3 regions of the Mesorhizobium sp. P2_B5 genome follow, and region 3 is predicted to be linked to each of the others. Evidence: predicted binding sites of a transcription regulator. Region 3 holds the regulator's gene; each other region holds the start of a gene.
The links. Region 3 encodes PhoB, which activates phosphate uptake and scavenging genes when phosphate is short. Its sites were predicted from a motif close to TGTCATNNANCTGTCAT; they were not measured.

Region 1 (10,575 bases), on a different contig from region 3:
CCGCCGGCCATTAACCGGCACCGTGTCTCCATGGAGCCCGGACTTTCCTCACCCGCAGCCTTTCGGCTTTGCGGGTGCGGCCGCCCGGCCAGCTGGCAGAGCGTATAAAGGGGTTCACGTGCGAAAACGCAAATGAAAAAGAAGACTTATGCGGGAGATCCAAGGGCCGCCATCTGCACCTTGACCTTGCCGCAATAGGCGGCCGACACGGGATTCATCCGCGTCGCGGCATGACCGGCATTGTATTTCAGGATGGTGCCGCAGGTCGTGCCGCCACCGAGGTTGCGCGCCATGGCGAGATATTTCATACCGTATTTGATGTTGGTGTCGGGATCAAACAGGCCCTTGGCCGAACCGCTGTAACCCATCATCCGCGCCGTTGCCGGCTTGATCTGCATCAGACCGATCTCGCCAGCGCTGCCGACGATGTTGGGCCGGTAATTGCTCTCGATCTTGATCACCGCCTTGGCCAGCGATACCGGCACGCCTTCGGCCGCCGCGTAGCGGGCGATGATCGCCGAATACTGGCCGCCGAGCGCGGCCGCCGCCGTCGATTCTGCAGCGGTGCTTGGGCCGATCGACGCGGTCGTCGACAGGTCGATGCTCTTCCTGCTGCGCTTCAAATGCCTCTTGGCCTTCGTTTTTCTGGCCTTCACCACGGCTACTTTCTGCACTTTCGCCGTGGTTGCCCTTTTGGCTTTTGGGTTCGCTTTCGTCAGGGCGGTTTTGGCGGGTGCGTTTACGAAGCCCTGGTCTACCCTTTGGTTCAGTGGCGCAGCATCTGCCGCCCCGAAGGCAAAAGTCATCACGCCAGCAGCAATAGCTGCCGTTACAACGGTCAATTTCTGCATGTGGTCCTGTTCTGTCTGGGCCGCGCGAAGATCTTCGCGCAGCAACGCCTAATCAATATCGGAACATTCGGGGGGCTGAAGGTCCGATAACTTGCACGAACTGCCTTTGAGGGCCGAATTGGTGTCGAACAAGGCGAGGCAATTCACTTTCAGTGACAGGCTGTAACTCGAATATCAGGAGAAGATTATTTAGACGCAGCTGACCTAAGGGAAGTCAGCAGGCTTTGCAGCGTGCGGATCGTCGAACCGTCGGCGACGCCATCCACCAAGCGTGGCCGGAAATGCCGCTGAAACGCTTCGACGACGATTTCGGTTTGGCGGTCGAAGACACCGGATATCTCCACGCCATAGCCGTAGAGCGCCAGCATCGACTGCAGCGCTTCGACCTCGGCGCCGGTATCGCCAGCTTTCAGTACCGCGCCGCGCCGGATCGGCGCCGCAGGCACGAAATGGCCGACCCCCGCCGCAAACAGCACCCTCCAGGGGAATTTCTCGCCCGGATCGATCTTGCGCCCCGGCGCGATGTCGGAATGGGCGAGCACGCGTTGAGCCGCGATAGAATATCGCCCGATTATCCCTTTGCAGAGGCCAATCACCGCTTCGATCTGACGCTTGGGGAAGGCCGAATAACCGAGCGTATGGCCGGGATTGACGATTTCGATGCCGACCGAGCAGGAGTTGATGTCGGTGCGCCCGAACCAGGAACTTGCGCCGGCATGCCAGGCCCGGTCGCTCTCGCGCACCATCTGGACGATGCGGCCGTCCTCGTGGACGAGATAGTGTGAGGAAACTTCGCTGGCGGGGTCGCACAGCCACGCTTCGGCTGCAGCACCCGTCGCCATGCCGGTATAGTGCAGCACGATCATGTCGGGTCTGAGCGTCTCGCGCCGCGGGCCGAAATTCGGCGATACCCTGACCTCGGCGCCTGGCTCGTCGGGCAGGAAGCCGCTCATGCGTGCCTAAGGCCCCGCTCGATCATTTCATAGGCCGCGTTGATCGCCGCGACCCTGGTCGTCGCGATCTTGATGAACTCCTGCGGCAGGCCGCGCGCGATCAGCCGGTCCGGATGATTGTCGGAGACCAGCTTGCGATACCGCTTCCTGACCTCCTCGAACGGCTTGCCGCGCTCGATGCCCAGCACGACATAGGGATCGCCGGCGCCAAGATTGACGTGCCTGGCCATGATCGCCTCGTAGTGCACCTCGTCGATGCGGAAAATCTCGGCGATGCGGTGCAGGAAAATGCCTTCGCGTTCATGCACCAGCCCATCAGCCTTGGCGATATGGAACAGGCCGTCGAGTATGTCTTCCAGCATGACGCAGTTCGAATGGCCCGAGCCGCACATCTGCGCCATGCGCTCGGCATAGGTCTCGAACCCGGCAACGTCGCGCTTAGCCAGATCGTAGAGCCGCGCCACGTTGCGGGTCTGCTCTCTCGGCACCTCGAATATTTCCTGGAAGGCCCGCACCTCGTCTTGGGTGACGATACCGTCGGCCTTGGCCATCTTGGCCGACAGCGCAATCATCGCCACAGAGAAGGCAACGCGCCGGCGCAGATCCGCATCGCCGGAAAAAACAGTTCGCACGGCCTCGACCACTTCGGCGACGCCCGAATTGGCTGAAGAGGAAACGCGGTTGATGAACTCGCCAAGGCGATCCCAAATCGACATGAGCGCTTATTAGGGCCGCCAGCCACCGCTATCAAGCCAAGACAGCGCCGCAGGGTGGATCGATTTACGCAAACGCTGACGCGCTAGATCGCAAATCATAGGAATTAGCCGATCGTAGCCCACGAAAGGGCCGGCCCCCGGCCCTAAACGCAGGAAGGCCGGCGCGAAGCCGGCCTCCTCTCTCGTCACATCAAAGTGACCGAGACTGCTGCTACTGCGCGGGGGCGGCAGGAGCAGGCGTTGCCGGAGCCGGTTCAGCAGGCTTCGGGGTATCGGGGTTTGCCGGCTGCATCGGCTGGTCGGCCGCCGGCGGATTGGTGCTCTGGGTGGTGGTGTTGTCCGTACCGCTGTCGCTACAGGCGGCAACGCCGAGCAGGGCCAGGGCAGAAACGGACGCAAGAATGAGCTTTTTCATAACATCTCTCCTTCACTACACGCTCACATTGCAGTGAACGCTCGAAGAGGAAATGCATCAGACGGCCATGAGTTTCGTAACGTTGCGTTTCCTGATGTAACATCCCAGGCGGTGATTGCAGCTCGGGCGATGGCGCACAGAGGCGGATGATTTCAGGTCGAATCGACCTGAAATGAGCTCTGCGTGGACAAGAAATGGGATTTTTGGATCGACCGCGGCGGCACCTTCACCGACGTGATCGGGCGCGACCCGGACGGCGGGTTGCATCCCAGGAAACTCCTGTCGGAAAATCCCGAAGCCTACCCTGATGCGGCCATAGCCGGCATCCGTGAGTTGCTCGGTCTGAAATCGGGCGCCGCCATTCCGTCCGGCCTGATTGGCGACATCAAGATGGGCACCACCGTCGCCACCAACGCGCTTTTGGAGCGCAAGGGCGACCGCGTGCTCTTGCTGATCACCAAGGGCTTTCGCGATGCGCTAAAGATCGCCTATCAGGCGCGGCCAGATATCTTCGCCAAGGAGATCATCCTTCCCGAACAGCTCTACGAGCGTGTCATCGAGATCAACGAACGCGTGCGGGCCAATGGCGATGTCGAGCGCCTGCTCGACATCGCCGCCTGCCGTCCCGCGATCGAAAAGGCCCGCGCCGACGGCATCGATGCGGTGGCGATCGTCTTCATGCACGCCTGGAAATACCCCGACCACGAGAAGGCGGTGGCGAAAGTCTGCCGGAAGATCGGCTTTTCGCAGATTTCGGTCAGCCATGAGGTCTCGCCGCTGATCAAGCTGGTCGGTCGCGGCGACACCACCGTGGTCGATGCCTATCTCTCGCCGATCCTGTCGAGGTATGTGCAAAGGGTGGCGGGCGAGCTGGGCGCCCTCTCCCCCCTCGAGGGGGGTGAGGATCGGTCGGCCGAAGGCCGAGAAAAAGCCAACGATTTGGCTTTTTCAGCGACGAACGCCCGGAGCCATAGCGAAGGGCAGTCGGCAAAGCGGCCAGAGCGGGTCCACTCAGAAGGCACCGCCGGAGCGTCGAGCCCAATCGATCCGACCCCACCCGGCGGCTCCGCCGCCACCCTCCCCTCGAGGGGGAGGGAAAGCCCTCGCCTGATGTTCATGATGTCGTCGGGCGGGCTCACCGCCGCCGACATGTTCCAGGGCAAGGATGCGCTGTTGTCCGGTCCGGCGGGCGGCGTCGTCGGCATGGTCGAAACGGCGAAGCTCGCCGGCTTCGAGAAAGTCATCGGCTTCGACATGGGCGGCACCTCGACCGACGTCGCCCATTATGACGGCGAGTATGAGCGCGCCTTCGACACCGAGGTCGCCGGCGTGCGCATCCGCGCGCCAATGATGCGCATCCACACCGTGGCTGCCGGCGGCGGCTCGATCCTGCACTACGAAGCTGGCCGCTTTCGCGCCGGGCCGGATTCCGCCGGCGCCAATCCCGGCCCGGCCGCCTACCGGCGCGGCGGCCCGCTCGCCGTCACAGACGCCAATGTGATGCTGGGCAAGCTGCAGCCCGATTTCTTCCCCGCAATTTTCGGCCCCGGCCAGGACCAGCCGCTGGATGCGACCGCGGTACGCGAAAAATTCGCCGCACTCGCCGCCGAAATCGGCGACGGCCGCACCCCGGAAGCCGTCGCCGAAGGCTTTGTCACCATCGCCGTCGAAAACATGGCCAACGCCATCAAGAAGATATCCGTCCAGCGCGGCTACGACGTCACCGAATATGTGCTGAACTGTTTTGGCGGCGCCGGCGGCCAGCATGCCTGCCTGGTTGCCGACGCGCTCGGCATGGAAGCGGTGCTGATCCACCCCTTCTCCGGCCTGCTGTCGGCCTATGGCATCGGCCTGTCATCGGTCTTTGCTTCACGGCAGCAGGCGCTGCTCAAGCCGCTGGCGGAAGAGTCCAGGTCCGAGATCGACAGCCTCATTGCCACGTTGAAAAAGGCCGTCATCGCCGAACTCGCGGCGCAAGGCATCGCCGAGGATAAAGTTGCCGCAAAGCCGGTTCTGCACATCCGCTACGACGGCACCGACACAACGCTGCCGGTGAATTTCGAGCAGGACTCGATCTTACAGGCCAGGCGCGACTTCGAAGTCGCCCACAAGGCGCAGTTTGGTTTCGTCTATGACGACAAGCCGATGATCGTCGAGACGGTTGGCGTCGAAGGCAGCGAAATCGCCGAGGCCAGGGCCGAAGCCTATGCGCCCGCAGGACCTGCACGGGTTGAAGCCGGCGCTTCCGGAACGCGGCGCATCTACACCGAAGGCCGGTGGCATGAGGCCGGCATCCATCGCCGCGAAAACCTGCGCCCCTCCAATTTGGTCGCGGGACCCGCTCTCATTATCGAGCCGAACCAGACCATCGTCGTCGAGCCGGGCTGGCGGGCCGAAATCACCAATCTCAATCACGTCGTCATTCGCCGCACGGAACGGAAAGTGCGCGCTGCGGCCCTCGGCACCCAAGCCGATCCGGTGATGCTGGAGGTCTTCAACAACCTCTTCATGTCGATCGCCGAGCAGATGGGCGTCACGCTGCAGAACACTGCCTATTCCGTCAACATCAAGGAAAGGCTGGACTTTTCCTGCGCCGTCTTCGACCGTCACGGCGCGCTGGTCGCCAACGCGCCGCACATGCCAGTGCATCTCGGCTCCATGGACCGATCGGTCGAGACCATCATCCGGCTGAACTCCGGCGACATCCATCCCGGTGACGTCTTTGCGCTGAATGCCCCCTACAATGGCGGCACGCATCTGCCCGACATCACCGTGGTGACGCCGGTGTTCGATGATGCGAAGAAAGAAATCCTGTTCTGGGCGGCGTCACGCGGTCATCATGCCGACATTGGTGGCACGGCCCCCGGCTCGATGACGCCGCTCGCCACTACCGTCGACGAGGAAGGTGTTTTGTTCGACAATTTCCGTGTTGTCGATCGCGGAAAATTCCGCGAGGCGGAACTGCAGACGCTGCTCACCGACCACCCCTACCCCGCTCGCAACCCGCCCCAGAACATCGCCGACCTCAAGGCGCAGATCGCCGCCAATGAAAAGGGCGTGGCGGAGCTGCGCAAGATGGTCGCCCATTTCGGCCTCGATGTCGTCGAAGCCTATATGGGCCATGTCCAGGACAATGCCGCCGAAAGCGTGCGCCGCGTGCTGGAGCGGCTGCCCGACGCATCAGAATATGAATACCCGACCGACACCGGCCAGGTCATCAAGGTGAAGATCACGGTCGACCGGCAAAAACGCGAGGCGACCGTCGACTTCACCGGCACCTCGCCGGTCATGAGGAACAATTTCAACGCGCCGGAGCCCGTCGCCCGTGCAGCGGTGCTCTACGCCTTCCGCGTCATGGTCGAGGACATGATACCGATGAATGCCGGCTGTCTGCGGCCAATCAACATCATCATCCCCGACGGCTGCATGCTGAAACCCAGCTATCCCGCCGCCGTCGTCGCCGGCAATGTCGAGACCTCGCAGCATGTCACCAACGCGCTGTTCGGCGCCATGGGCGCCATGGCCAACGCGCAAGGCACGATGAACAACCTGACCTTCGGCAACAAGCAGTACCAGTATTACGAGACGATCTGTTCCGGCTCGCCGGCCGGGCAGATGAACTCTGGCCGCGGCTTTGCCGGCACCTCCGGCGTCCACTCCCACATGACCAATTCGCGCCTTACCGATCCGGAAGTGCTGGAACTGCGCTTTCCCGTTCTGCTCGAGGATTTCCACATCCGCGAAGGCTCCGGCGGCAAAGGCAAATGGAGCGCCGGCGACGGCACCAGGCGGACGATCCGTTTCCTCGAAAAGATGGAATGCGCGATCCTGTCCTCGCACCGCAACCGGCCGCCGAAAGGTTTGGATGGCGGCGGCGATGGCGAGGTCGGCTCGACCAAGGTCCGCCGCAATGACGGTTCAATCGATGTTCTGAAGGCTTGCGACCAGACGGTGCTCGACGCCGGCGACGCCGTCATCCTGACGACGCCGACGCCGGGAGGGTTTGGCCAAGATTAATGCACATCGCCCAAAAATTGTTCATCCGTTTTGGGAAAGCGACTTGCGTCAGAACAGCAACCTGAAGCGTCAACAGGCTGTCACTGGCCTGTCATGACGCTGCGCTACCCGCTTGCGCCAAAGCAAACGGGGAATCATTAGCCATGACGGACGTTTCGGCAGATCTGGTCTTTCGCCGTGGCAAGGAAGTTGGAAAAGCTGTCTATCAGAACCGCCCGCTGTCCAAGGCCGGTCTTTCCGAGCGGCTGTTTGCGCTTCTGTTTTCCGGCCTCGTCTACCCGCAGATCTGGGAAGACCCTGAAGTCGACATGGAGGCCATGCAGCTTGGCCAGGGCCATCGCGTCGTCACCATCGCCTCCGGCGGCTGCAACATCCTCGCTTACCTCACCCGCTCGCCTGAACGCGTCGATGCGGTCGATCTCAACGCCGCCCACATCGCCTTGAACCGGATGAAGCTGGAGGCGGTGCGGCATCTGCCTTCGCAGGGCGACCTGTTCCGCTTCTTTGGCGCCGCCGACACCAGCCACAATTCGGAAGCCTATGACCGCTTCATCGCGCCGCACCTCGACCCGGTCAGCCGCCACTACTGGGAGCGCCGCAACTGGCGCGGCCGCCGGCGCATCACCGTCTTCGACCGCAATTTCTACCAGACCGGCCTGCTCGGCCTGTTCATCGCCATGGGCCATCGCACCGCCAAATTCTTCGGTGTCGACCCCGCCGGCATCATGGCGTCGAAGAGCATCGCCGACCAGCGTCGTTTCTTCAACGAAGAGTTGGCGCCGGTCTTCGACAAGAAGCTGTTGCGATGGGCGACATCGCGCAAAGCCTCGCTGTTCGGTCTCGGCATTCCGCCGGCGCAGTACGATTCGCTGATCACTTCGGGCGACGGCTCAATGGCCAGCGTGCTGAAGGCCCGGCTGGAAAAGCTCGCTTGCGATTTTCCATTGAAGAACAATTACTTCGCCTGGCAGGCTTTCGCCCGCCGCTATCCCAATCCGGGCGAGGCCGCCCTTCCCGCCTACCTCGAAGAACGCAACTACAAGGCGATCCGCAATAATGTCGATCGCGTCGGCATCCACCACGCCAACCTGATCGAATTCCTGGCCGGCAAGGACGCCGGGACCGTCGACCGCTTCATCCTGCTCGACGCGCAGGACTGGATGACGGACGACCAGCTCAACGCGCTGTGGTCGGAGATCACCCGCACCGCCTCGGTCGGCGCCCGCGTCATCTTCCGCACCGCGGCCGAACCCAGCCTGCTGCCCGGCCGCGTCTCGACTTCGCTACTCGACCAGTGGAACTACGAGGACGAGGCCTCGCGCGACTATTCGGCCCGCGACCGCTCGGCGATCTATGGCGGCTTCCACCTCTATGTGAAGCGCCCGGCATGAGCACGAGCGAGCTGCCGGCCGACCATGCCAAGTTGATGGACGGCGTCTATCGCTGGCAGCGCCATATCTACGACCTGACCCGCAAATATTACCTGCTCGGCCGTGACCAGATGATATCGGGGCTGGACGTGCCGGCGAGAGGCACAGTGCTCGAACTCGGCTGCGGCACCGGCCGCAACATTGCGCTGGCCGCCCGCCGCTATCCCGATGCCCGTTTCTACGGCCTCGATATTTCGACCGAGATGCTGGAGACGGCCAGCAAGGCCATTGGCCGCGAAGGCCTGTCCGGTCGCGTCGTGCTGGCGTGCGGCGATGCCACCGATTTCGACGCCAAAACGCTGTTCGGCGTCGTTCACTTCGACCGCATTTTCGTGTCCTATTCGCTGTCGATGATCCCGGGCTGGGAAAAGACGGTTTCTGCTGCCCTTGCCGCGCTTGCGCCTGGCGGCTCGCTGCACGTCGTCGATTTCGGCCAGCAGGAAGGCCTGCCGCGCTGGTTCCGGACCGTGTTGCGCGGTTGGCTCAAAAAGTTCCATGTCACCCCGCGTGAATCTCTGCGCGAAGTCCTGGAATCGGAGTCTCGGCGAACCGGCGCAACCTTCCGTTTCCGCACGCTTTATCGCGGTTATGCGTGGCTGGCGGTGATCGCGCAGCCAAGAGTCTAATGTAGCGCCTTCACCAGCGCGCCAAGCATCACTTGCGGCCGGTAGCCGAGCTTGGCCGGCGTCAGCCCGAGCCGCACCACGACCAATTGCTCTGAAGGGATGATGGCGACCGTCTGGCCGTCATGGCCCTCCATCCAGTAGGTATCCTTGGGCAGGCCGGCGGCGACGCCGGCGCCAGGATTTTCCTCATCGCCCGGCGCTTCGATCCACAACTGCCCCTTGCCATAGACTTTCGAGGCAGGTGCAGGCTCTCTCATCCAGTCTACAAAACCGGCGGGCAGGATCTGGTTGCCGTTCCACACCCCGCCTTGCAGCAGGAACTGACCGAAGCGCGCCCAGTCATGGCCGGTGGCGTAGAGATAGGATGAGCCGACGAAGGTGCCTTCTTCGTCTGTTTCGAGCACCGCGCTTTGCATGCCAAGCGGCGCGAACAGCGCTGTCCGCGGCCAAGCCAGCGCCTTCGGCTTGTCGCCGATCGCGTCCTGCCACAGCCGCGACAGCATCACTGCCGTGCCGCTCGAATAGGAGAAGACCTTACCCACTTCGCCGGTCAGCGGCTTGGATTCGGCGAAGCCCGCCATGTCGGGCTCGAGATAGAGCATGCGCGTTACATCGGCGAGGTCGCCATAATCTTCGTTGAACTCCAGCCCGCTCGACATCGCCATCATGTCGGCCAGACTGATGGCGGCGCGGCCGTCCGTCTTCCAGGGGCCGAACAGGCCCTGATTGATCACCGCCATCTTGCCGTCCTTGACCAGCGTACCGACGAGCGCGGCATTGACCGTCTTGGTCATCGACCATCCGAGCAGCGGCGTCTTCGCCGAAAACCCGTCGCCATAGCGCTCGGCAACGATGCGGCCGTTCTTCACCACCACCACAGCCCGCATGCCGGTGCCGGTCATCCCTGCATCGTCGAGGATCTTGCCGATCTCGGGATTCTGCGAGGCATCGACCCGATCTCCCTCCGGCCACAGATCGCCCTTGGTGGTCGCCGACGCTTCGGCAGGGATTGTCGCGCGCCGTACCTTGCCGACATCGCCATCTGGAACCGAGGCGCAACCCAAGCCGTCGCGCGCGACGGCAATGCTCTTGCCGAGGAAGCCAAACAGTCCGGCCGAGACGGTCCCCCTGTTCTTGTCGACCGACACTTTCATCAGCCTGAGCAGCGGATGGCCGGGTGCCTGCACGTCGACGGCAAGCACCTCATTGGGGTCACGCCCGGCGATAAAAACATTCGAGCAGACGATCTTGGCCGAATAGCCGGAGCCGACGCGGATCAGTTCCGGCGGTGCGATGTAGAGCCAGGCAAACAGCGCGGCAACCGCCAGCACGACCAGGCCAAGCAGCCACTTTATGACCTTCACGACGATCCGCATCTTTAAGTCCCTGCTTTTCCGCTGCCCGGTGGCTTGCGGCTCGATTCATGTCATCGATTTGCCGCCATTGCTTCCGCAAAATCGATGTTCTTGTCGAGCGCCGTCAACCTGTTATCAACCATGATCGGCGATCACTGGAGAATCAGGCGATGCTGTGGGGCGATCGCCTGAGGGGCACCTGCAACAACAAC
Region 2 (10,575 bases), on a different contig from region 3:
CTCATTGACGATCTGAAAGCCTTTGCCGGCAGTGGTTTCCCGAAAACCAACGGCAAGCCAATTCCCAAAGCTTCGGTCGTCATCGAAGGCGAACCGGTGCTGTCGACCGAGAGCGTCGAGAGCGTGCTCGAAGCGGTTGCGGGCGATCCGAAGAAGGGCTTGCCCGCAGCCGTCTTCCAGAAATTCGCGCCGAGTCCGGCAAGCGGTTCCAGGCGGGCGATCTATGACAGTTACATCGGCGCCTTTACTTCCGACAAAGGCCTCAAAACACTCGGCGATCACGGCGTGTGCAACAACTATGATCGGCTGATGCATTTCTTCGCACAAGCGGCGATGGAAACCGGTGGCTTCACCCTCATTCGCGAGTCCCTGACCTACACGACCGTGGCTGCGATCCGGACGGCGTGGAAATCGCGAGCCGCCAGCAAGACCGATCAGTGGATCAAGGACAATCTGCTGCGCAAGCCGGAAGCGCTGGGCGACTGGGCGTATGGCGGGCGGATGGGCAATGTGAAAGGAACATTGGACGGCTTCAATTTCCGCGGTGGCGGCACGTTCCAGACCACGGGGCGCGACGCGTACACGGCCAAAGGCAAGCTCGCCAAGGTCGACCTCGCCAATCATCCTGAGCTGATCGAGGACCCGCAGATTTCGCTGCTCGCAGCTTGCGCCGAATGGAAAGAGTCAGGCTGCAATGGCTTTGCCGATTCCGGTCTGATCAAAAAGATCTCGCGCGCGATCAACGTCGGCAATGCCAATTCGACCACGCCGGCCAATGGCGAGGCGGACCGGATTGCCTGGCACGAGAAGATTTTCAAGGCGGTGAAGAATGCGGGACTGCTCGGTTGAGCACGCCTTGATCACGTTCGACAACATGGCGTCACGATAATTCACGAGCAACATTCGGGGCGTCGATTAGGATCATGCCGCGCGGGGCGAAACAGGAGGAGTTTCGCCATGTCTGAGTTGAGCGGTATCGTGAGTTTGTTCTTGATCGCGGCGGCGTTCCTGACGTCATGCGACAACCAGCAGCCGCCAAAGGCCGCAACGCAGTTGTCGACGCTTTACGCCGACGAATAGGAACGATCCCGTCCCATTGAAAAGGCCCCCGGTTTCGGGGGCCTTTTCACGTCAGGCGTCGGCGCGCCGGATCAATGCCAATAGGGCGTGACCTTGTAGTAGTCATAGGAAGCGTCACGTGCGGCCTCGCCATCGGCGCCGGCCAGTTCATTGATCGAATAGGACGGAGCCGCTTTCAGCTGGTCCTTGGAAAACGGCACGACATAGCCGCCCTTATCCTCGTCATAGTCGAGGCTTGCCCACGGAATGGCGTGATATTTCTCACCAATACCAAGAAAACCGCCGAAGCCAATCACCGCGAACATGATGCCGTTCGACGTCTTGTCGAGCATGACGTCCTGGATGCTGCCGATGCTCTTACCTTCGGTGTTGTAGACCGACGTGCCGATGACGCGCGAAGCGGCGATGGCTTCGGTGTGGCCTGTCTGAGTGGTCATGTCTGATGCTCCTCTTTGTCGTTGGTCGTGCTTTGACAATGAGGGGCGCGGGCGAAAGTTCCCGACTTTTTTGAAACGTTGGACGGTCAGTCCGCGAGGATGAACGTGACCTTCATGTTGACGCGATAGGCCGCGATCTTGCCGTCCTCGACGACGATCTTCTGGTCCTGGATCCAGGCGCCTTCGACGTTCTTCAGGGTCTTTGCGGCGCGCGCAATTCCCTTCTCGATGGCATCCTGAAAGCTCTTTTTCGAAGACGATGTGATTTCGGTGACGCGGGCGACAGACATGGCTTCCTCCTGCCAAGGCGCTCATTTGCAAGGAGGAGCCTACAGCCGGCCTTTGCCGACTACAAGCTGGCCATCAGTGGCCAGTCAGGCAGCGTTCTTGGCGATGCGGTCGAACGCCATCAGTCTTTCGAGCAAGGCCGGCATGTCCTTCAGCGGCAGCATGTTCGGACCGTCTGAGGAGGTCGAATTGTCCGGATCCTGGTGGGTCTCGATGAAGACGCCGGCGACGCCGACGGCAACGGCTGCGCGGGCAAGTGTTTCGACAAAGCGGCGCTCACCGCCGGAAGAACCGCCCTGCCCGCCCGGTTGCTGCACCGAATGGGTGGCATCGAAAATAACCGGCGCGCCGATCTCGGCCATCACGGGCAAAGCCCGCATGTCCGACACCAGCGTGTTGTAACCGAAGGAAGCGCCACGCTCGGTGGTGAGCACATTGGCGTTGCCGGAGCCGGTGATCTTGGCGACGACGTTCTTCATGTCCCAGGGGGCGAGGAACTGGCCCTTCTTGACGTTGATCACCTTGCCGGTCTTGGCGGCCGCGACCAGCATGTCGGTCTGGCGCGACAGGAAGGCCGGGATCTGCAGCACATCGACATGCGGCGCGACGATCGCGCACTGCTCCTCGGTGTGGACGTCGGTCAGAATGGGAAGCGAAAATTCCTTGCGTAGCTCGTCGAAGACCGGAAGTGCGGCATCCATTCCGGCGCCGCGCGTCGCCGACAGCGAGGTGCGGTTGGCCTTGTCGTAACTGGTCTTGTAGACGAGGCCGATGCCGAGCTTGCCGGTCAGTTCCTTCAGCGCGCCGGCCATGTCAAAGGCGTGCTGGCGCGATTCGAATTGGCATGGGCCGGCAATCAGCGCCAGGGCTGCGTTGTTGTCGAAAACGACGTTGCCGACGGTTACCGCCGAATTGGGCGCCAGGGGCTTGCTCATGGGATCTCCCGGAAGATGAAAGCCGCGCCCTGTCCGGATGCCGGCTGCACGACAATATCATTGCCCGCTATATCGTGCTCGATGGAGTTGTGTGCAAGCAGGCTTGCCGTGGCGTCGGCACTGCGGACCGAAAAGACAATCGCCGCGAAGCGAAGATCGCTCGGCTCACCAGCTGCAAGGCGGAAGCGCGCGGTGAAAGCCGCAGGATCGAGAACGGTCAGACACGCATTCGACAGATCGAAGACCGCGCCGCTCTCCTGCTTCGAGCCAGCCACTGCCGAGATCAGCAGAGCCTGTGCGGAAGGCGCATCGCTGACCGCAACGATTTCGACGATGCCGGTCACGCCATTGGCATGGGCCTGCAGCGCCGTGCGGTCGATTTTCGGCGCGTTGATCCGCTCGCAGGCGAACAGAAAAGCGTCCGTCGCAGCAAGGCCGGCGGCAAAAGCCAGTTTGAACGACGCCATATCGCTCTTTCCAGCCGCATCCGTGAAGGCGCGGGAAAAACTCAACACGTCTCCGGCCGACAGGCCGGCCGAGACATAGCGTGCATGGTCCGCATCGGCGTCGCCGGTGCCCAGCACTACGGCGGAAAAGCCGTCATCGCCCAGGCTGGCGCGATAGAGCCGGTCGCGCGCGACAAAGACATTGCCGTCGGCAATCGCGCGCGCTGCCGTCTGTTCGTCGCCGATCGCCAGCGGTTCGAGATAGGTGCCGTCGGCGAAGAAGACGCAGCAATTTTCGGTGCCGAAGGGGTGTATGCCGGTTGGCGCGACGATGAAGCCAAGCGACGTCAGCCGCGCCCGCGCCACGGCGAGGCTCGCCGTCGGCAGCACCAGATGGTCAAGCGGATGGGTTGCGCTGGTCATGCCGGCGCGGTGTGCATCATTCCGGAAATTGGTTCAAGCGTTTCCGCCGGTGGCGTCCAGATCGCGGCGGTATCCCCCGCGCGGTCGCATCGCACTTGACCTTGTCATGGCGGCGTGGGCAGCGGACGGCGGCACCTCATTCGATTTCACCATCGGCGACGAGCCGTTCAAGGCAGGCTTCGGCTGCTCGCGCACGTCGATGTATGAATTCCGGCTGTGAAGAAGGCGAGGCCTCTTGCCGGACTGATCAGGCCACCGCCACGACATCGGCCGAATAGCGCAATTCGCGCAATGGTTTGACCCGGCTGGTCGTCTCGGCATAGAGCGGGTGCGCCTTGTAGGCGGCCAAGGCCGCCTCGTCCTCGAACTCGGCATAGACGACCACGTCGACCGCGTCCGACAGCGGATCGACCTTGGTGTTGAGCGTCACCTCAAAGAGGTTTGAATGCGGGATATTGCCCAGGTTGAGCAAGCCCGTGCGCACAGCCTCGACATCGTCCTTGCGCCGCGCGCTGAAGAAAACGATATGCCGGATCACGCCTGCCTCCACGTTCGATTTGCCGGCATGTTTTGTGTGAGCGGAACCGTCGCGTCAACCGCCACGATGTCGCGCCCGGCAGCGCCGGGAGGCGACTTTGCAGAGGCGCAAAACTAGCCCCCGCCGGTGACGTAGCGCACGATGCGCGACATCTCCCTGACCGTCGTGTCGAGATAGCGGCCCTGATTATAGAGGCCGTCCCAGATCAGGAAAAAGGCGATGGCCATGATGACGACGACGTAACGCATGACTGAAGCTAACGTATGTGGCTGTTCGGAACCATAGTGATTTCGCCGAGTCTCCCGCGCATTCTGGCCTCAGGCCGGCGACCTGGGTCAGTGCCACGCAAAGCTTGCCTCTTGAAGTTTCGGCCAATGCCATGGAAGATTGTGGCGAAAATTCACGCAGGCAGCGGCGTTCGCGGCTGCGAATGAAATGTGGAGGATGTGGAGGCCGGCAGATCTTGCGCCGTCCCCGCGGAAGTCCAGGGGGATGTGGGATGCCTGCCAGGGAAAACAAGGGCGTCGGCGACGCCATCAGACTGGACGAGCTCAACTTCGCCGAGATCGTCAAAGGCTTGCCGGCCAAGGCGCGCATGGTGCTGTCGGCGGCGATGCAACTGCCGCGCGGCTCGCTCAAGGTAAGGATGCCGGACGGCCGCGCCGTTCTTGTCGGTGGCAATGCGCCCGGTCCCGACGCCGAACTGGTGCTGAAGAACTGGCGCCTGCCCGGCCGCGCCTTTTCCGGCGGCACCATCGGCGTTGCCGAATCCTACATGGACGGCGACTGGGAAAGCCCTGACGTGACCAGCTTTCTCGAACTGTTCGTCGTCAACTCGGCCATCGGCGAACGCGTCGCCGGCGGCGCCAACTGGCTCATCAACACCGTCCAGCGCATCCGCCACTGGTTCAACGAAAACACCCGCACCGGCTCGAAGCGCAACATTTCGGCGCATTACGATCTCGGCAATGCCTTCTACAAGCAATGGCTCGATCCCAGCATGACCTATTCGTCGGCGCTCTATGCCACCGGCGCCAACGATTTGGAAAGCGCGCAGGCCGCCAAATATCGCGCTTTGGCCAAGGACACCGGCATCGGCAAAAAGGACCATGTGCTGGAGATCGGCTGCGGCTGGGGCGGTTTTGCCGAATTTGCCGCGCGCGAGATCGGCTGCCGCGTCACCGGCTTGACCATCAGCCGCGAACAGCACGACTTTGCCAAGGAGCGGATCCAGAAGGCCGGACTGTCTGACAAGGTCGACATCAAGCTCCAGGATTACCGCGACGAAACAGGCACTTACGACCGCATCGCCTCAATCGAGATGTTCGAGGCGGTCGGTGAGAAATACTGGCCGGTGTTCTTCGGCAAGATGAAGGCGTGCCTGAGGCCCGGCGGCACCGCCGGCCTGCAGATCATCACCATCAACGAAGCCGCCTACGACACCTATCGCGCGCGGCCGGATTTCATCCAGCGCTATGTTTTCCCAGGCGGCATGCTGCCGACGCCGTCGATCCTGAAGTCGCTGGGCAAAGACCATGGTCTCGCCCATCTGCGCGAGCGCGTCTTTCCGGACGACTATGCTCGCACGCTGGCCGAATGGCGCAACCGCTTCTGGCAGTCGTGGGAAAAGATCGTCCCGCTCGGCTTCGACGACCGCTTCAAGAAGCTCTGGGAGTTTTACCTCCACTATTGCGAAGCCGGCTTCAGAGCCAGCTACATCGACGTGCGGCAGGTGGTCTACAAGGCGTAGTGCGAGCGGGTATTTGCCCGCCCGTTTCCTCAAAGCAGGATACGATACTTTGCAAACCCGCCTTCGCCCTCGCCGACCGGCTCTATCTTGAGCGATTTGACCCCTGAAATAAAATCCTTCGCTTTGGGACCGGTCTCGAACAAGACGCTGGTTCCGGGCAGCGGCGTGAACGACCAATTGTCGTCGGCCGACGGATTGATCGTGCCCTCGCTGACGACATAGCGCACGATCACATCGCGGTTGGTGTCCGGCGCTTCGTAGATGATCTTCGAGGCGTTGATGTCAGGGAAATTGCCGCCACCGCCAGCGCGGTAATTGTTGGTGGCGACGATGAATTTCGCTGCTGGATCAATGGGCTTGCCATCGAAGCTGAGGTCGACGATACGGCTGGAGCCGGCATTGGCGACGCCACCCTTGGCATCGTATTTCGGCGGCTGCGACAGGTCTATCTTATAGCTGACGCCGTCGATCACATCGAAATTGTAGGACGGGAATTCGGTGTCGATCAGCGCCTGGTCGGTCTTCCCGGCCTCGATCTTCTTGAAAATGCCGGCCGACATTTCCAGCCATTCCTTGACCTGCGCCCCGGTGATCTCAACCGCCCGCACCGTATTCGGATAGAGATAGAGATCGGCGACGTTCTTGATGGCGATGTCGCCCACCGGCACGTCGGTGTAGTAGTCGGCCCCGTTGCGCCCGCCAGCCTTGAAGGGCGCTGCCGCCGACAGCAGCGGCACATCCTTCCACTGCGTGCTCTTCAGAATGTCCTTGAGATACCAGCTCTGCGCCTGGTTGACGACCTGCACCGACGGATCGTCGGCCACCAGCGCGAAATAGGAATAGAGCGGCGCCGAGGTTTTGCCGACCGGACGGCGGACATAGGCAAGTGTCGCCTCATGGTCCGCCTTCAGCGCATCGACGATCCGCTGGTCGTCCGCGACCGTCGGCTTGTTCACCTTGTCGACGCGTTCGTAGATCGGTCGTGCCTCCGAGGTCGCCGAGACCACGCGCCATTTCGATCCGTCTCGTTGCAGAAGCAGGTCGATCAGGCCCATATGCGAGCCCCAGAAGCCGCCCATCACCGCCGGCTTGCCCTGCAGTGTGCCCTTCTCCGTGTCGACCCCATCAAGCGCCTGAAAATCCTTCTTGCCGGGGAAGACGAGATGCTGATGGCCGGTGAACACCGCATCGATGCCCTCGACGCCGGCAACGAAGAACGAGGCGTTCTCCATTCCGCCGCCTTGCTTGATATCGATGCCCGAATGCGAGAGCGCAATCACGATGTCGGCGCCCTCCTCCTTGATCTCAGGCACCCAGGCCTTGGCCGCCTCGACAATGTCGCGCGTCCGGACATTTCCTTCCAGGTTCTTCAGGTCCCAGACCATGATCTGCGGCGGCACGAAACCGATAATGCCTATTCTGATCGGCTGCTCGGCGCCCGACCCGTCCTTGATCTTCTTGTCCAGGATAACGTACGGCTTGAGATAGAGCTTGTCGTCGCGCGGGCTGGCGGCGAGATCGGTGCCGCGGATCAGATTGGCGCAGACGAACGGAAAATTGGCCCCGGCCAGAACCTTGTCGAGGAACGACAGGCCGTAATTGAACTCGTGGTTGCCGAGCGTCGAACATTCATAGCCGAGCAGGTTCATGCCCTTCATGATCGGATGCAGGTCGCCGTCCTTCAGTCCCGTCTCGTAGGCGATGTAGTCGCCCATCGGATTGCCCTGCAAAAGGTCGCCATTGTCGATCAGCATCGCATTGGTGGCTTCCTGGCGCACCGCAGCGATCAGCGAGGCCGTCCGCGACAGGCCCATCGTGTCGTTCGCTTTGTCAGCGTAGTAATCGTACGGCAAAACATTCACGTGGATGTCCGTCGTCTCCATGATCCTCAGATGCGCCTGATTGGCCTCAGCGCGGGCGGAGAACGGATGCAGCATGATCAGCGCCCCGCTGGCAGCGGCGCCGGCAAGAAAACCGCGACGGGAGACGGGGTGGAGCAAAGGCGACATTGGTTTTCCTTCCCAGCGACGTGAACATCCCAGCCCCGCCGAAACCTCGCGCCGAAAACAGGCCATGTCCATCGGGAAGTCAATCGATCAGCAAAAGGTGACGGCTGGATGAATATCCGTGGCCGAAAGGAAGACCTCAGCCCTTGTCGTCGTCGCCCTGGGTGATCAGCCGCGCACTGCGCTGGCCGGTGAAATATATCCATAGCCAGCTAAGCGATACCGACAGCCGGTTTCGAAAGCCGATCAGGAAGTAGATGTGCGCCACACCCCACAGCCACCAGGCGAGCCAGCCGGTAAGCTTGATCCAGCCGAAATCGATCGCGGCTGCCCACTTGCCGATCGTCGCCAGGTCGCCGGTATGTTTATAGCGGAAGGGACGCGGCGCGCTATCGCCTGCCAGCCGCGCCTTGATCGTCGCGGCGACGTGTTTACCCTCCTGCTTGGCGGAGGGCGCCACGCCTGGCACCGGCTTCCCGTCCGGCCGCAGGACATGCGCGGTGTCGCCGATGACAAAAATCTCGGGACTGTCCGGCACGGTCAGATCGGGTTCGACCATCACCCTGCCCGCCCGGTCGACCGGCGCCCCCAGCCATTCTCCCGCGGGCGAAGCGGCAACGCCGGCGGCCCAGAGGATTGTCCGCGCCGGCAGATGCGTGTCTCCAAACACGACACCCTCGGCATCCAGCCGTGTGACGGCGCGGCCAAGCGCGACCGTGACGCCCCGCCGTTCCAGCGCCTTGCGGGCATAGTCCGACAGTTTCGGCGCGAAATTGGCCAGGATGCGGTCGCCGGCCTCGACCAGCACCACACGCGCTTGCCGCGTGTCGATGTTGCGGAATTCGCCGCGCAGCGTCTCATGCGCGAGTTCGATAATGGTGCCGGCAAGCTCGACGCCGGTCGGGCCGCCGCCGACGATAACCAGCGTCAGCAGCGCCTGGCGCGTGGCCGGATCGGTCTCGCGCTCGGCCTGCTCGAAGGCAAGCAGGATGCGCCGGCGAATGGTGGTGGCGTCCTCAAGCGTCTTCAGCCCGGGCGCGAAAGGCTCCCATTCGTCATGGCCGAAATAAGCGTGGCGGGCGCCGGTGGCGAGCACCAGCGTATCGTAGGGAACCGAACTGCCGTCCTCAAGCAGCACGCGTTTGCCGGCGCGGTCGACGCCGCTGACATTACCCAGGAGCGTCGTCACGTCCTTGCGCTTGCGCAACAAATGACGGATCGGCCATGCAACTTCCGATGTCGCCAGCAATGTGGTTGCCACCTGGTAGAGCAGCGGCTGGAAAAGGTGGTGGTTGCGCTTGTCGATCATGGTGATGCGCACGGGCGCACCGGCCAATGCGCGGGTGAGTTCGAGACCGCCGAATCCCGCACCGACGACAACGACATGATGGCTCGTTTCGTTCATCGCACTCACCTCGTTTTCAGCATCCTTATCTAGTGATTTTTGTGCACCGCAACAATGTCGCGGCGCGCAGGACTGCCATGCATCAAGGCTGCCCAGGACTCGTCCCCCCATGTCGCGAATGCCATATGTCGTCAGGCTGAGACGTGTATAGCCTTCCAGGGACAGGAACCACGGGAGTGAGGCATGGCCAACGACGATGACAGCGCCAAGGATGGCAAAGGTCCGGCGCAATATTCCTCGCCGCCCTGCTTCATGCATGAACTCGATCCGGAATTCCGGGCGCCGCTCTCCGACTGGACCGATGTCAGGCGCTGGCGCAAGGCGGAGCGCGAACGGCTGATCGGTGCGCGGCTGGCGGTTTCGGCCGATGCGCGGGCGGCGATGTCGCAGCGTATAGCTGAAGGTCTCGATGCCATGATCGGCGACATTGCCGGCCGCATGGTCAGCCTCTACTGGCCGTTTCGCGGCGAGCCGGACCTGCGGCCTTGGATAGCGTCGATCAATGAACGCGGTGGCCGCACGGCGCTCCCCATCGTCATCGAGAAGGGCCAGCCGCTGATCTTCCGCGCCTACGTTCCTGGCGATCGACTGGAAAAAGGCGTCTGGAATATCCCGATGCCCGCCGAAGGCGATCCGGTGCTGCCCGAGATCGTCATTTCGCCGATCGTCGGCATCGATCCGCAAAACTACCGCCTGGGCTACGGTGGCGGCTTCTTCGACCGCACGCTGGCGGCAATGCCGTTCAAGCCATTGGTCATCGGCGTCGGCTACGAGTTGCAGCGCATCGCGACCATCTACCCACAGCCGCATGACATCCCGATGGACCGACTGGTGACCGAGGCTTGGGCCTAAGCCAATTCCGGCTTCATGCCCATGGCCGTGCGATCAACGATCTCGCGCAAGGCAAACGACGAGTTGATCTTGGTCACATGCGGCATCGCCGACAGCCACTCCTTGTGGATGCGCTCATAGTCGACCAGGTCCTTGGCGGCGATGCGCAGGATATAGTCGTATTCGCCTGACATCAGGTGGCATGACAGCACATTGGGGCAGCGCTTGATCGCCGCCTCGAAATCCGACAGTGTCTTTTCGAATTGTCCCGACAGCGATATATGCACGATCGCCGTCATCTGGTGGCCGAGCGCGACGTTCGAAAGCCGGGCGTGATAGCCGCGGATGGTGCCGGATTTCTCCAGATTGTCGAGGCGCCGCGAGCAGGCCGACTGCGAAAGGCCGACCCTCTCGGCGAGCGCCGCATTGGGTATGC
Region 3 (10,575 bases):
TTGCCTCAGAGCAATTCCGTCCCGAATTGCGTCAAACAGAGAGCCCGGAGCGCCGGATTCCTTAACCGGCTGTTCACCATAAAGTCCGATGCTGAGGCACCCAGAGATTGCCGGCTCTTGACCGATTCAACCGACGCCGTGGCCTGCTACCCGACTATGGGAGGAATGATCTTGACGGTTGCCGATATGAACAGGCTGGAGCAGGCCGCCCGCGTCTCGATGAGCGGCTTTCAGGATCCTGATGCTTTCGCCTCGCCTGCGCCGCACGCCTGGCATCCCTTGCTTCGTTTCGCCGCTGTCGCGCTCGTCGCCGCCATCGTTCTGATCGTGGCGTCGCAGCTGGGCTGAGCCACGTTCGCTTCGGGTTCACGCTGCTCCCAAATCTGGCTGAGCTGAAGGCTGGTCTGGCTCCTGGCCAGCCGATTATTAACGTCCCCAGCTTGTATCACAGGAACTTTGACGGCTGTGGACCGTTCTTGTGGCGAGAGGACTTGTCGCCGTGGAACACATCGCTGCTTTGCTTCTGATTGTCGGCTGTTCGAACAGCATGACCGAATGCCGCGAACTGTCGGTGCCGGTCAGCGTGTTCGAAACCGCGGAGGCATGCACCGCCGAGCGGCCTTTTGCCATGGGCGACGTGCAGGGCCAGGCCCAGCATGTCGTCGCCAAATGCCTTGCCGTCGATCCTGCCTTGGAGGACGACTACGACCAGATCGTCTGGAACGTGCGCCCGGACGGTTCACTTGACGCATCCTTGCAGATTTCCAACGTCATGGTCGCGTCGAACGTGGCGCGCCGCGAAAAAGACTATCTTGGCCAACAATAAGATCGAGCGGGCAAAGGCCGCCATTTCATGCTAAATGGCGGCTCGAGCTTACTAAAGTGAGGACGAAAGTGAGGAGAGACTCAATGCGGAAATTGATTATTGCCATGGTTGCCGTGGTCGCCGTCAGCGGCTGCAGCACGACCGAACAGGACGTGGGTGTCGGTACGTTGGTAGGCGCCGGCGTCGGCGGCTTGGTTGGCGGCGGCAAGGGTGCGCTCGTCGGCGCAGCCGTTGGTGCCGGTTCCGGTCTGCTGGTGCGCAACCTGCGCAATGGCTATTGCCAGTATCGCGACAATCGCGGCCGGCTCTACACCGCTCGCTGCTGATCCGCTTCAAAGCGTCAAACGATCGAGACGGAGACCGGTTAGCCGGTCTCCGTTTGTTTGCGTGTATCAGGCGGCGGAATCCTAATTTCCACCGTAAGCCCGTCGGCACGAAAATCCCGACTGATCGTGCCGCGCAATTCGCGCGTGACATTGAGATCGATCAGCTTGGTACCGAAGCCGGTCTTGGCCGGCGCTTCGAGTTGCTTCTGCCCGGCCTCGCGCCAGTTCAGAACCAGCATCCTGTCGGATCCGCGCCCTTGGAACGACCAGTCCACTTTAAGCGCGCCGACCGAATTGCCGGCCTCGCCATATTTCAGCGCATTCGTCGCCAGTTCGTGAAAGGTCAGGCCAAGCGCCTGCGTCGTCGTCTCGTCGAGCAGCACCTGAGGGCCTGACAATATCCCGTCCGGGAGCTCCTTGCCGAACACCTGGCCAAGCTCGATGCGCAAGAGATCGCCAAGGTCGGCCTTCTGCCAGCGCGAGCGTGTCAGCATGTCCTGGGAAGCCGCCATTGCCTGCAGGCGAGCCGAGAAGGAAGAGGAGAACTCCTTTACGTCGGTGGCGTGCGCTGCCGTCTGACGCGCGATCGCCAGCACCCGCGTGATCGAATTCTTGATCCGATGCTTCATCTCCTGCAGCATCAGATCCTTTTCGAGCAGGCTCTTTTCCGTCGTCTCATGCAACAGCGACTTGGCGTCATAGGCGCGCTCCTGATAGCGCGCCACCAGCGCGATCGCGCCCGCCAGGAGCAACCCGAACAAGCCGAGCATCACCGGAATGGCGCGCGAAGACGGCTGCGAGAAAGCGCTGGTCGGCCGAAACAGCACCGTCCACGGGCGGCCGGCGACGATGATCTTGCGCGTCACCAAGAGCCTGTCGCCAAAGCTCGCAACCGGCGGCGTTTCCGACTGGAACAGAAGATTGTCGGCATCGACCTTGCCGTCATAGACCTCGGTGTTGACCGGCAGCAGCGGCGTGCGGCTGAGCGCGGTCTGGAACAGGTCGCGGGCGCGGAAAGCGGCGTAGAGAAAGCCTGATGTCGACGACCTGGAGGCGTTAATGCCATCCGGCGCGGTTTCGACATTGAGCCTGACGAAGACCAGGAAGCCGGTAAAGGTCTGTGCCGCGCCCGCGCCCTGGCCGAGTTGAACCAGGCCGCTTGCATGCTGTGCGTCATCGGCCATCGCCTTTTCGATCGCTTCGCGCCGCACCGGTTCGGTGAACATGTCGTAGCCGATGGTCGACTCGTTGGCAGGATCGAGCGGCTCGAACAGCACGACGGGGGTGCGCCAGGACTGTGCCGTGTCCGGATAGACAGCGTGCGGCACGCCACGGTCGCGCAACATGTCGCGCTCGACCGCCGCTTCGTCGCCGGCTTTGGCCAGCCTGAGATAACCGATGCCGCGCAGGCCGGCGAAATTGCTGTCGACGTCGAGCGCGCTGAAGAAGGCCTTGAATTCGCTACGCGAAATCTCGCCATTGCGGGCGTCGAACAGCGCCTGCGTCGAGCGCAGCAGCGACAGATGCAGGTCGATGCGGCTTTCGATACGGTTGAGCGCATCGTCGGCCGTCGCCTCGAATTTGATCCGCGCCGCCTCCTGGGTGGCGAAGTAGGCGAAGCCTGCCATCGTCATGCTGATCAGCGCGACGGCAATGAAGGCGACGATGGGGAAAAACTTCTTCAAAGGATGCTGCGGCCCATGTATCTGGGACCTTTATGGCATGTCACCGCGCCAACACAATGGCGAGGCCAAACCATCGTGACAGCTGGCACATCACGTTCCAGATATTAGCCGGCTTATCGATCGCGCATCGGAGAAGATGACCGTCGGCCGATGATGGCGCTCGTCTCAGGCGGCGATCTTCAGCGCGCCCGGTCCGGGAATGGCGCCGGGTGGGCATTTGCCGAGGATGATCATGCCAAGCACCTCGTCCTGGGTGACATCGGTGGTGCGCGCGGTGCCGACGACCTGGCCGTTCTTCATCACGCAGACGCGGTCGGCGAGTTCGAACACGTCGTGGATGTCGTGGCTGATCAGGAAGATGCCGATGCCGTCTGCCTTGAGCTGCATGACCAGCTCACCGACCTGCGCCGTTTCCTGCGGACCAAGGGCGGCCGTCGGTTCGTCCATGATCAGGATGCGGGCGTTGAACAGGATGGCGCGCGCGATCGCCACCGACTGGCGCTGGCCGCCCGACAACTTGATCACCGGCTCCTTGAAGCGCTGGAAACGCGGATTGAGCCGGCCCATGACCTTGCGCGCCTCGGCTTCCATGGCGACATCGTCAAGCGTGCCCCAGCCGGTCATCAGCTCACGGCCGAGGAAGAGGTTGGCGGCGGCGTCGACATTGTCGGCCAGCGCCAGCGTCTGGTAGATCGTCTCGATGCCGTATTTCTTGGCGTCGCGCGGGTTGGAGATCGCCGCCTCCTGGCCGTTGACGAAGATCTGGCCCGCGTCGCGCTTGTAGGCGCCCGACAGGATCTTGATCAGCGTCGACTTGCCGGCGCCGTTATGGCCGAGCAGCGCCACGACCTCGCCCGGGAAAAGATCGATGGACGCATCGTCGACGGCGCGGATGCCGCCGAAGGCGATCGAGATGTTGCGCATGTCGATCAGCGCTGTGCCCGTGGGAGCAGTTTTTTCCATGATCGTTCCTCCCCTAGACCCGCTTGCGGTAGACGGTGTCGAGCCACACGGCGATGACCAGCACGGCGCCGACGACGATGCTCTGCAGCGGCGAGTCGATGCCGAGCAGCACCATGCCGGATTGCAGCGACTGCATCAGAAGCGCGCCGAGCATGGCGCCCATCACCGTTCCAGCGCCGCCGGCCAGCGACGTGCCACCGATGACGGCGGCGGCGATGACCAGCAACTCGTCCAGCGTGCCCAGTGCGTTGGTCGACGCGTTGAGGCGGGCCGACGAGATCGCCGCGCTGATCGCCGCCAGCACGCCCATGATCATGAACACTTTCATGGTCACCCAGCGCGTGTTGATGCCGGCAAGTTCTGCTGCTTCCGGATTGCCACCAATGGCGAAGACATAGCGGCCGAAACGCGTGCGCTTGGTGATGAAGGTCATGATGATGCCCGTGGCCACCGCCATCAGCACCGGTATGGCGATGCCATGCGCGATAAACAGCCCGCCTTCGGGAAGGGTGATGCCGTTCTGCAGCGCATACTGGCGCACGATGCCGATCGGCCATGGATAGGAATTGGCGATCCAGACGGCGCCGAGGATGGCCGCGCAAGCGACCACGCCAAGCAAGGCCTCAGCCCACACGGGGCGCAGTGGAAAGCTGAACCGCTTGCGCTGCGAGCGGCCATTGAGCAGCGCGAAGGCAACCGCCGCACAGGCGACGATGCCGACGATCCAGCTGGCGGTAGCGCCGATCGAGCCGCGTGGTCCGCCACCCATCAGCTGGAAGGTGGCGTCGAGCGGCGCGACCGTGCGCCCGCTGGTGATCAGCCATGCCATACCGCGCCACACCAGTAGGCCGCCCAGCGTCACGATGAAAGCCGGAACCTCCATATAGGCGATGATGAAGCCCTGGAACGCGCCGATCAGCAGACCAAGCACCACGCCGGCGGCCAGCGCGATGATCCAGAGCCAGGGATTTCCGAGCTGGAAGCCGATGACGCGAATGAGGAATTCGGCCTGCGCCACGCCCATGATCATACCGATCACGCCTTCGACGGAGCCAACCGAAAGGTCGATGTTGCGCATGACGATGACCAGCACCATGCCGGTCGCCATGATCGCGACCGAGGAGGTCTGCACCGACAGGTTCCACAGATTGCGCGGCGTCAGGAAAAGCCCGCCCGACAGGATGTGTATGCCGACCCAGATGACCAGCAGGGCGCCGACCATGCCGAGCATGCGCGTGTCGAGTTCGGTAGCCTTGAGGAACCGCCCGACGGCGCTGAGCTCGGATGCGCGCGCCCGGTCCGCAGCAGTGCTGGCGACCGGCTGATTAGAGGTCGTGTCGGTCATGCTATCCTCCCACCGGTTTGCCGTCTGGCGCGGATGCCGGAACATGGATGCTATTTGCTTTCCGTGGTCATTTGAAGCGGAAGCCCTTGGAGAAACGCCGCGGCTTTTGGGCCGCGGCGCCGAGATTTCGAACCGATAGGGTCCGGTTTTAGTTGCAGGCTGCAACGCTGCCGGCAGTGACGCCGGCGCAGACTTCGTCCTTCTTGATCCAGCCAGCGTCGATGACGACGTTGAGGTTGTCCTTGGTGATGGCAACCGGGGTCAGGAACAGCGACTTGACGGTGTTGCCGCCGGGCGTGGTGAAGTCCTTGGCGCCGGCAATGTCGCCCGTCTTCTTGCCGTCGGCCAGCTGCGAAGCGATCTCGGCGGCGTTCTTGCCGAGCTCGCGCGCGTCCTTCCACACCGACACGGTCTGCGTGCCGAGCGCGATGCGGTTCAGCGCGGCATGGTCGCCGTCCTGGCCCGAGACCGGAACGGTTCCGGCCAGGCCCTGCGCCGTCAGCGCCGCGACGACGCCGCCGGCTGTGCCGTCGTTGGCCGCAACCACCGCATCGACCTTGTTGTCGTTGGCGGTCAGGAACTGTTCCATGTTCTTCTGGGCGTTGGCGGGCAGCCAGCCATCAGTGTAAGCCTCGCCGACATTCTTGATCTTGCCCGAGTCGATGGCTTCCTTGAGCACTTCCATCGAGCCGGCGAACAGGAAATCGGCATTCGGATCGGCACCCGAGCCCTTGATGAAGACATAGTTGCCTTCGGGCTTCGCCTTGAACACTTCGCGGGCCTGCATGCGGCCGACTTCCTTGTTGTCGAAGGTCAGATAGAAGACGTCCTTGTTCTCGATCAGGCGGTCATAGCCGACGACTGGAATGCCTTCGTCCAGCGCCTTCTGCACCGCCGGGCCGATGGCCGAGGCGTCCTGCGCCAGGATGATCAGCGAGTTGGCGCCCTGCGAGATCAGGCTTTCGACGTCGGTCAACTGCTTGCCGGGATTGGACTGCGCGTCGGCGGAAATGTACTTGTCGCCGGCCGCCTCGATCGCCGCCTTCATCGCCGCTTCGTCGGTCTTCCAGCGCTCTTCCTGGAAGTTCGACCACGACACGCCGATGACCTTGTCCTTCGCCTGCGCGACCGACACCAGCGTCAGCGACATGGCGACACCCGCCAGCATGGCGGCTGCAAATCTGTTCATGATAACCCTCCCTGCGCCGCGCACGGCGCGACAAAACTGACCCGAAGGCCGGCACACAGAGGCTCTATTTTTTCGAGCCTCGAAAAAATACTGGTCCAACGGCGAGGCGCTGTCAACATCGATTCTGATGGAATCTGATGGCCTCTGTGAATTTTTTCGAGACTCGCAATAAACAATGACAGCGCCGCCTGCTTCTGCCAATATTTGGCTGGTACCACCAAATGCCTCCACTATCATGAGGCGCGAGGAGGTCCGGGAGGAAAACAAAAACGATGTCGGTTGGAATCCGCCACGATGATCTGCGCCGTCGCAACCGCGCGATGGTGATTTCGGCCGTGCGCCGGGCCGGCCAGCCGTCGCGGACCGAGATTGCGGCGACCACCGGCCTCAGCCACTCGACCATATCGGCGATCTCCTCGGATTTGATTGCCGAAGGCATCCTGGCCGAGAGCAAACCCGGCGAGACGGGTGCGCTGAAGCGCGGCCGGCCGCAGGTTGGCCTTGCGCTCAACCCCGAAGCCGCCGCGGTGATGACCGTGGTGCTGTCGCTGAACTTCCTCTCCGTCACCGTCATCGACTATGCCGGCCATGTGATCGCCGAGGAGCAGCGTCGGCTGGACACGCTGACCATGCCGCGCGACGAGCTGATCGGCGAATGCGTAGCGATTGTCCGGCGCCGGATCGAGGACCCCGACCTCGATGTCCAGAGCGTCGCCCGTATTGCCATGGGCATCCAGGGCATCACCGATTCGCAGGCCCGCGCCATGCTGTGGTCGCCGATCACGCCGCTGACCGACATTGCCTTCGCCGACATACTGGAAGCGGAGTTCGGCATTCCGGCCACCATGGAAAACGACTGCAACATGATGGCGGTGGCGCTGCAATGGCGCCAGCCTGAGCGCTACCGCGACAATTTCATCGCTATCCTGCTCTCGCATGGCATCGGCATGGGGCTGGTGCTGAAGGGCGAATTGTTCACCGGCACCCATTCGTCGGGCGGCGAGTTCGGCCACATGATCCATCGGCCCGGCGGCGCGCTGTGCCGTTGCGGGCGGCGCGGCTGCGTGGAGGCCTATGCCGGCAACTACGCCATCTGGCGCAGCGCCAAAATGATGAGCGAGGATGCCGAACCGGTCGATGTCGGCGACGCCGACATGCGGGCGCTCGCCGCACGTGCCCGCGAGACCGATGGCCCCGAGCGCGAAGCCTACCGCAAGGCCGGCGAGGCGCTCGGCTTCGGCCTCGGCAGCCTGTTCGCGCTGATCGATCCAGCACCTGTCGCCATGGTCGGAGTCAGCGCCGCCGCGTTCGATCTGATCGAACCGGCATTGCGCGAGGCGATTGCTCAGACCGCCGGCGGCCAGCACTCGAAATCGATCTCCTTCGACACCGAGCCCAACGAACTGCCGCTGATCCGCGAAGGCTGCGCCATGCGCGCGCTCGGCTTCGTCGACCAGGAGATTTTCGCACCGGGGATTCAGGCGAAAGCGGGCAAGCATGTCGCCTGAGGGGCCGGCAACAGCGCGGCGCGCCTAATCTTCCCGGATGGCGTAGCCGGCGCCGCGGATGGTGCGGATGACGTCGGGCATGCGGCCATTATTGACCGCCTTGCGCAGTCGACCGACATGCACGTCGACCGTGCGCTCGTCGATATAGATCGTCTCGCCCCAGACATTGTCGAGCAGCTGGCTGCGCGAGAACACGCGGCCGGGATGGCGCATCATGAATTCGAGCAGGCGGAACTCGGTCGGTCCGAGCCTGATTTCGCTCTTCTTGCGGTAGACGCGGTGCGATTCACGGTCGAGCACGATGTCGCCGACCTTGAGCACGCTGGACAGCACTTCCGGCTTGGCGCGGCGCAGCAACGCTTTCACGCGCGCCATGAATTCCGGTGTCGAGAACGGCTTGACCAGATAGTCGTCGGCGCCGGTGGACAGGCCACGCACGCGGTCGCTCTCCTCGCCACGCGCGGTCAGCATGATGATCGGCAGCCGTTCGGTCTCGGGCCGCATGCGCAGCCGGCGGCAGAGCTCGATGCCGGACACAGCCGGCACCATCCAGTCGAGCACCAGAAGGTCGGGCACATTTTCCTGCAACCGGATTTCGGCCTCATCGCCGCGCGTCACCACCTCGACCTGGTAGCCTTCGGATTCGAGGTTGTAGCGGAGAAGAACGCCCAGCGGCTCCTCGTCCTCCACGACCATGATGCGTGGCGCGATCATCAGCAGTTCACCCTTGTCAGGCCGAAGTGGCCATCGCCGTCTCGTCCTGCTTCGGGCGATTGGCGGGCAATTGCTGGCCGGTCAGCACATAATACGCATTTTCAGCGATGTTGGTGACATGATCGCCGATGCGCTCCAGATTCTTGGCGCAGAACAGGAGATGCGTGCAGGCGGTGATGTTGCGCGGGTCTTCCATCATGTAGGTCAAGAGTTCACGAAACACCGACGTGTATTTGACGTCGATACGTTCGTCCTCATTCCTGAGTTTCGCCAGGGCTGCGGCATCCGCGGCGGCATATTCCTCGACCACCCCTTGCACCTGGATCAGCACCAGCTGCGCCATCGCATCGATGGAATGCGAGAGGTCGCGCGGCGTGACGCTGAGGCCCACGGTGCCAACGCGCTTGGCGATGTTCTTGGCGAGATCGCCGATGCGCTCGAGGTCGCCGGCCATGCGGATCGAGCCGACCACGGCACGCAGATCGTTGGCCATCGGCTGGCGCTTGGCGATGAGCGTGATGGCACGATCGTCGAGTTCCCGCTGGCGCGCGTCCATGATGGCGTCGTCGGACACGACGCGCTGCGCCAGCGCATTGTCGGAATTGAGCAGCGCTTTTGTCGAGCCGCTGACCATCGACCCGGCCAGATCGCCCATGTCGCGGATCAGCTTGCTGATCTGGCCCAACTCTTCATCGAAGGAGGCGACGGTATGTTCACCCATGATCGTGGTCCTCGTGCCTGAAAATTCAACCGCTGGACGGCTCAGCCGAAGCGGCCGGTAATGTAGTCCTGGGTGCGCTTGTCGTCGGGATTGGTGAACATCTTGTCGGTGGCGCCCTCCTCGACCAGGTAGCCGAGGTGGAACATCGCCGTGCGCTGCGACACGCGCGCCGCCTGCTGCATCGAGTGGGTGACGATGACGATCGTGTAATTCTGGCGCAGCTCGTCGATCAGCTCCTCGACGCGTGCGGTGGCAATCGGGTCGAGCGCCGAGCAGGGTTCGTCCATCAGGATTACTTCCGGCGACACCGCAATGGCGCGCGCGATGCACAGGCGCTGCTGCTGGCCGCCGGACAGGCCGGTGCCGGGCTCCTGCAGGCGGTCCTTGACCTCGTTCCAGATCGCCGCCTTCTTCAAGCTCGACTCGACGATCTGGTCCATGTCGGACTTGCGCTTGGCCAGCCCATGGATGCGCGGGCCGTAGGCAACGTTCTCGTAGATCGACTTCGGGAACGGATTGGGCTTCTGGAACACCATGCCGACGCGCGCCCTGAGTTCGACGACGTCGATGTTCTTGTCATAGATGTCGTCCTCGTCGAGCGTGATCTTGCCGGTCACCCGCGCCGAATCGATGGTGTCGTTCATGCGGTTGAGGCAGCGCAGGAAGGTCGACTTGCCGCAGCCGGACGGGCCGATCAGCGCCGTCACCTGGTTCTGGCGGACGTCGAGATTGACGTCGAACAGCGCCTGCTTCTCGCCGTAGAACACGCCGACCTTGTCGCCGCGCATCTTGATGACTTCGTTCGACTTGGCGTTCATTTTATCGCCCACTGCGTTTTCAAGAGACTGTTCGGTCATGATGTTCATACCAAATTGCCTTTTTTCTACCAGCGCCGCTCGAACCGGCGCCGAAGCACGATCGCGGTGATGTTCATGGCCATGAGGAAGACGAGCAGGATGATGATGGCGCCGGACATGCGCTCGACAAAAGCGCGTTCGGCCTCGTTTGCCCACATGTAGATCTGCACCGGCAGGGCGGTCGCCGGATCGAAGGGTGTCTTCGGATAGTCGGCGACGAAGGCGACCATGCCGATCAGAAGCAGCGGTGCTGTCTCGCCGAGCGCACGCGCCAGGCCGATAATCGTGCCGGTCAGGATGCCGGGAGCGGCAAGCGGCAGTATGTGCTGGAACACCATCTGCATCTTCGAGGCGCCAAGCCCAAGCGCTGCCGAGCGGATCGACGGCGGCACCGCGGCAAGGGCCGCGCGCGTCGCGATGATGATGGTCGGCAGCGTCATC

Region 1: the regulator PhoB is predicted to act here: its motif matches at 7,031-7,047, upstream of AC1D1N_RS09045 (BtaA family protein).
Region 2: the regulator PhoB is predicted to act here: its motif matches at 8,004-8,020, upstream of AC1D1N_RS12925 (bifunctional 2',3'-cyclic-nucleotide 2'-phosphodiesterase/3'-nucleotidase).

The regions. Positions count from the first base shown of each region.
Region 1 is NZ_JBFUDJ010000002.1:513,253-523,827, forward strand. It holds RNA gene rnpB (RNase P RNA component class A) at 1-96, opposite strand, end outside; gene AC1D1N_RS09020 (lytic transglycosylase domain-containing protein) at 147-851, opposite strand; gene AC1D1N_RS09025 (N-acetylmuramoyl-L-alanine amidase) at 1,037-1,804, opposite strand; gene AC1D1N_RS09030 (TerB family tellurite resistance protein) at 1,801-2,520, opposite strand; gene AC1D1N_RS09035 (hypothetical protein) at 2,732-2,935, opposite strand; gene AC1D1N_RS09040 (hydantoinase B/oxoprolinase family protein) at 3,119-6,952, shown strand; gene AC1D1N_RS09045 (BtaA family protein) at 7,096-8,343, shown strand; gene AC1D1N_RS09050 (class I SAM-dependent methyltransferase) at 8,340-9,008, shown strand; gene AC1D1N_RS09055 (serine hydrolase domain-containing protein) at 9,005-10,384, opposite strand.
Region 2 is NZ_JBFUDJ010000003.1:45,755-56,329, reverse strand. It holds gene AC1D1N_RS12970 (glycoside hydrolase family 19 protein) at 1-849, shown strand, start outside; gene AC1D1N_RS12965 (hypothetical protein) at 958-1,080, shown strand; gene AC1D1N_RS12960 (PRC-barrel domain-containing protein) at 1,152-1,517, opposite strand; gene AC1D1N_RS12955 (dodecin family protein) at 1,604-1,807, opposite strand; gene kdsA (3-deoxy-8-phosphooctulonate synthase) at 1,892-2,740, opposite strand; gene AC1D1N_RS12945 (VOC family protein) at 2,737-3,609, opposite strand; gene AC1D1N_RS12940 (Dabb family protein) at 3,857-4,147, opposite strand; gene AC1D1N_RS12935 (hypothetical protein) at 4,261-4,395, opposite strand; gene AC1D1N_RS12930 (class I SAM-dependent methyltransferase) at 4,647-5,897, shown strand; gene AC1D1N_RS12925 (bifunctional 2',3'-cyclic-nucleotide 2'-phosphodiesterase/3'-nucleotidase) at 5,927-7,906, opposite strand; gene AC1D1N_RS12920 (NAD(P)/FAD-dependent oxidoreductase) at 8,043-9,308, opposite strand; gene AC1D1N_RS12915 (5-formyltetrahydrofolate cyclo-ligase) at 9,492-10,160, shown strand; gene AC1D1N_RS12910 (Lrp/AsnC family transcriptional regulator) at 10,157-10,575, opposite strand, start outside.
Region 3 is NZ_JBFUDJ010000001.1:92,986-103,560, forward strand. It holds gene AC1D1N_RS00460 (hypothetical protein) at 166-348, shown strand; gene AC1D1N_RS00465 (hypothetical protein) at 500-826, shown strand; gene AC1D1N_RS00470 (YMGG-like glycine zipper-containing protein) at 910-1,152, shown strand; gene AC1D1N_RS00475 (CHASE domain-containing protein) at 1,191-2,837, opposite strand; gene AC1D1N_RS00480 (ATP-binding cassette domain-containing protein) at 3,003-3,800, opposite strand; gene AC1D1N_RS00485 (sugar ABC transporter permease) at 3,814-5,145, opposite strand; gene xylF (D-xylose ABC transporter substrate-binding protein) at 5,294-6,334, opposite strand; gene AC1D1N_RS00495 (ROK family protein) at 6,607-7,842, shown strand; gene phoB (phosphate regulon transcriptional regulator PhoB) at 7,867-8,556, opposite strand; gene phoU (phosphate signaling complex protein PhoU) at 8,573-9,277, opposite strand; gene pstB (phosphate ABC transporter ATP-binding protein PstB) at 9,319-10,143, opposite strand; gene pstA (phosphate ABC transporter permease PstA) at 10,161-10,575, opposite strand, start outside.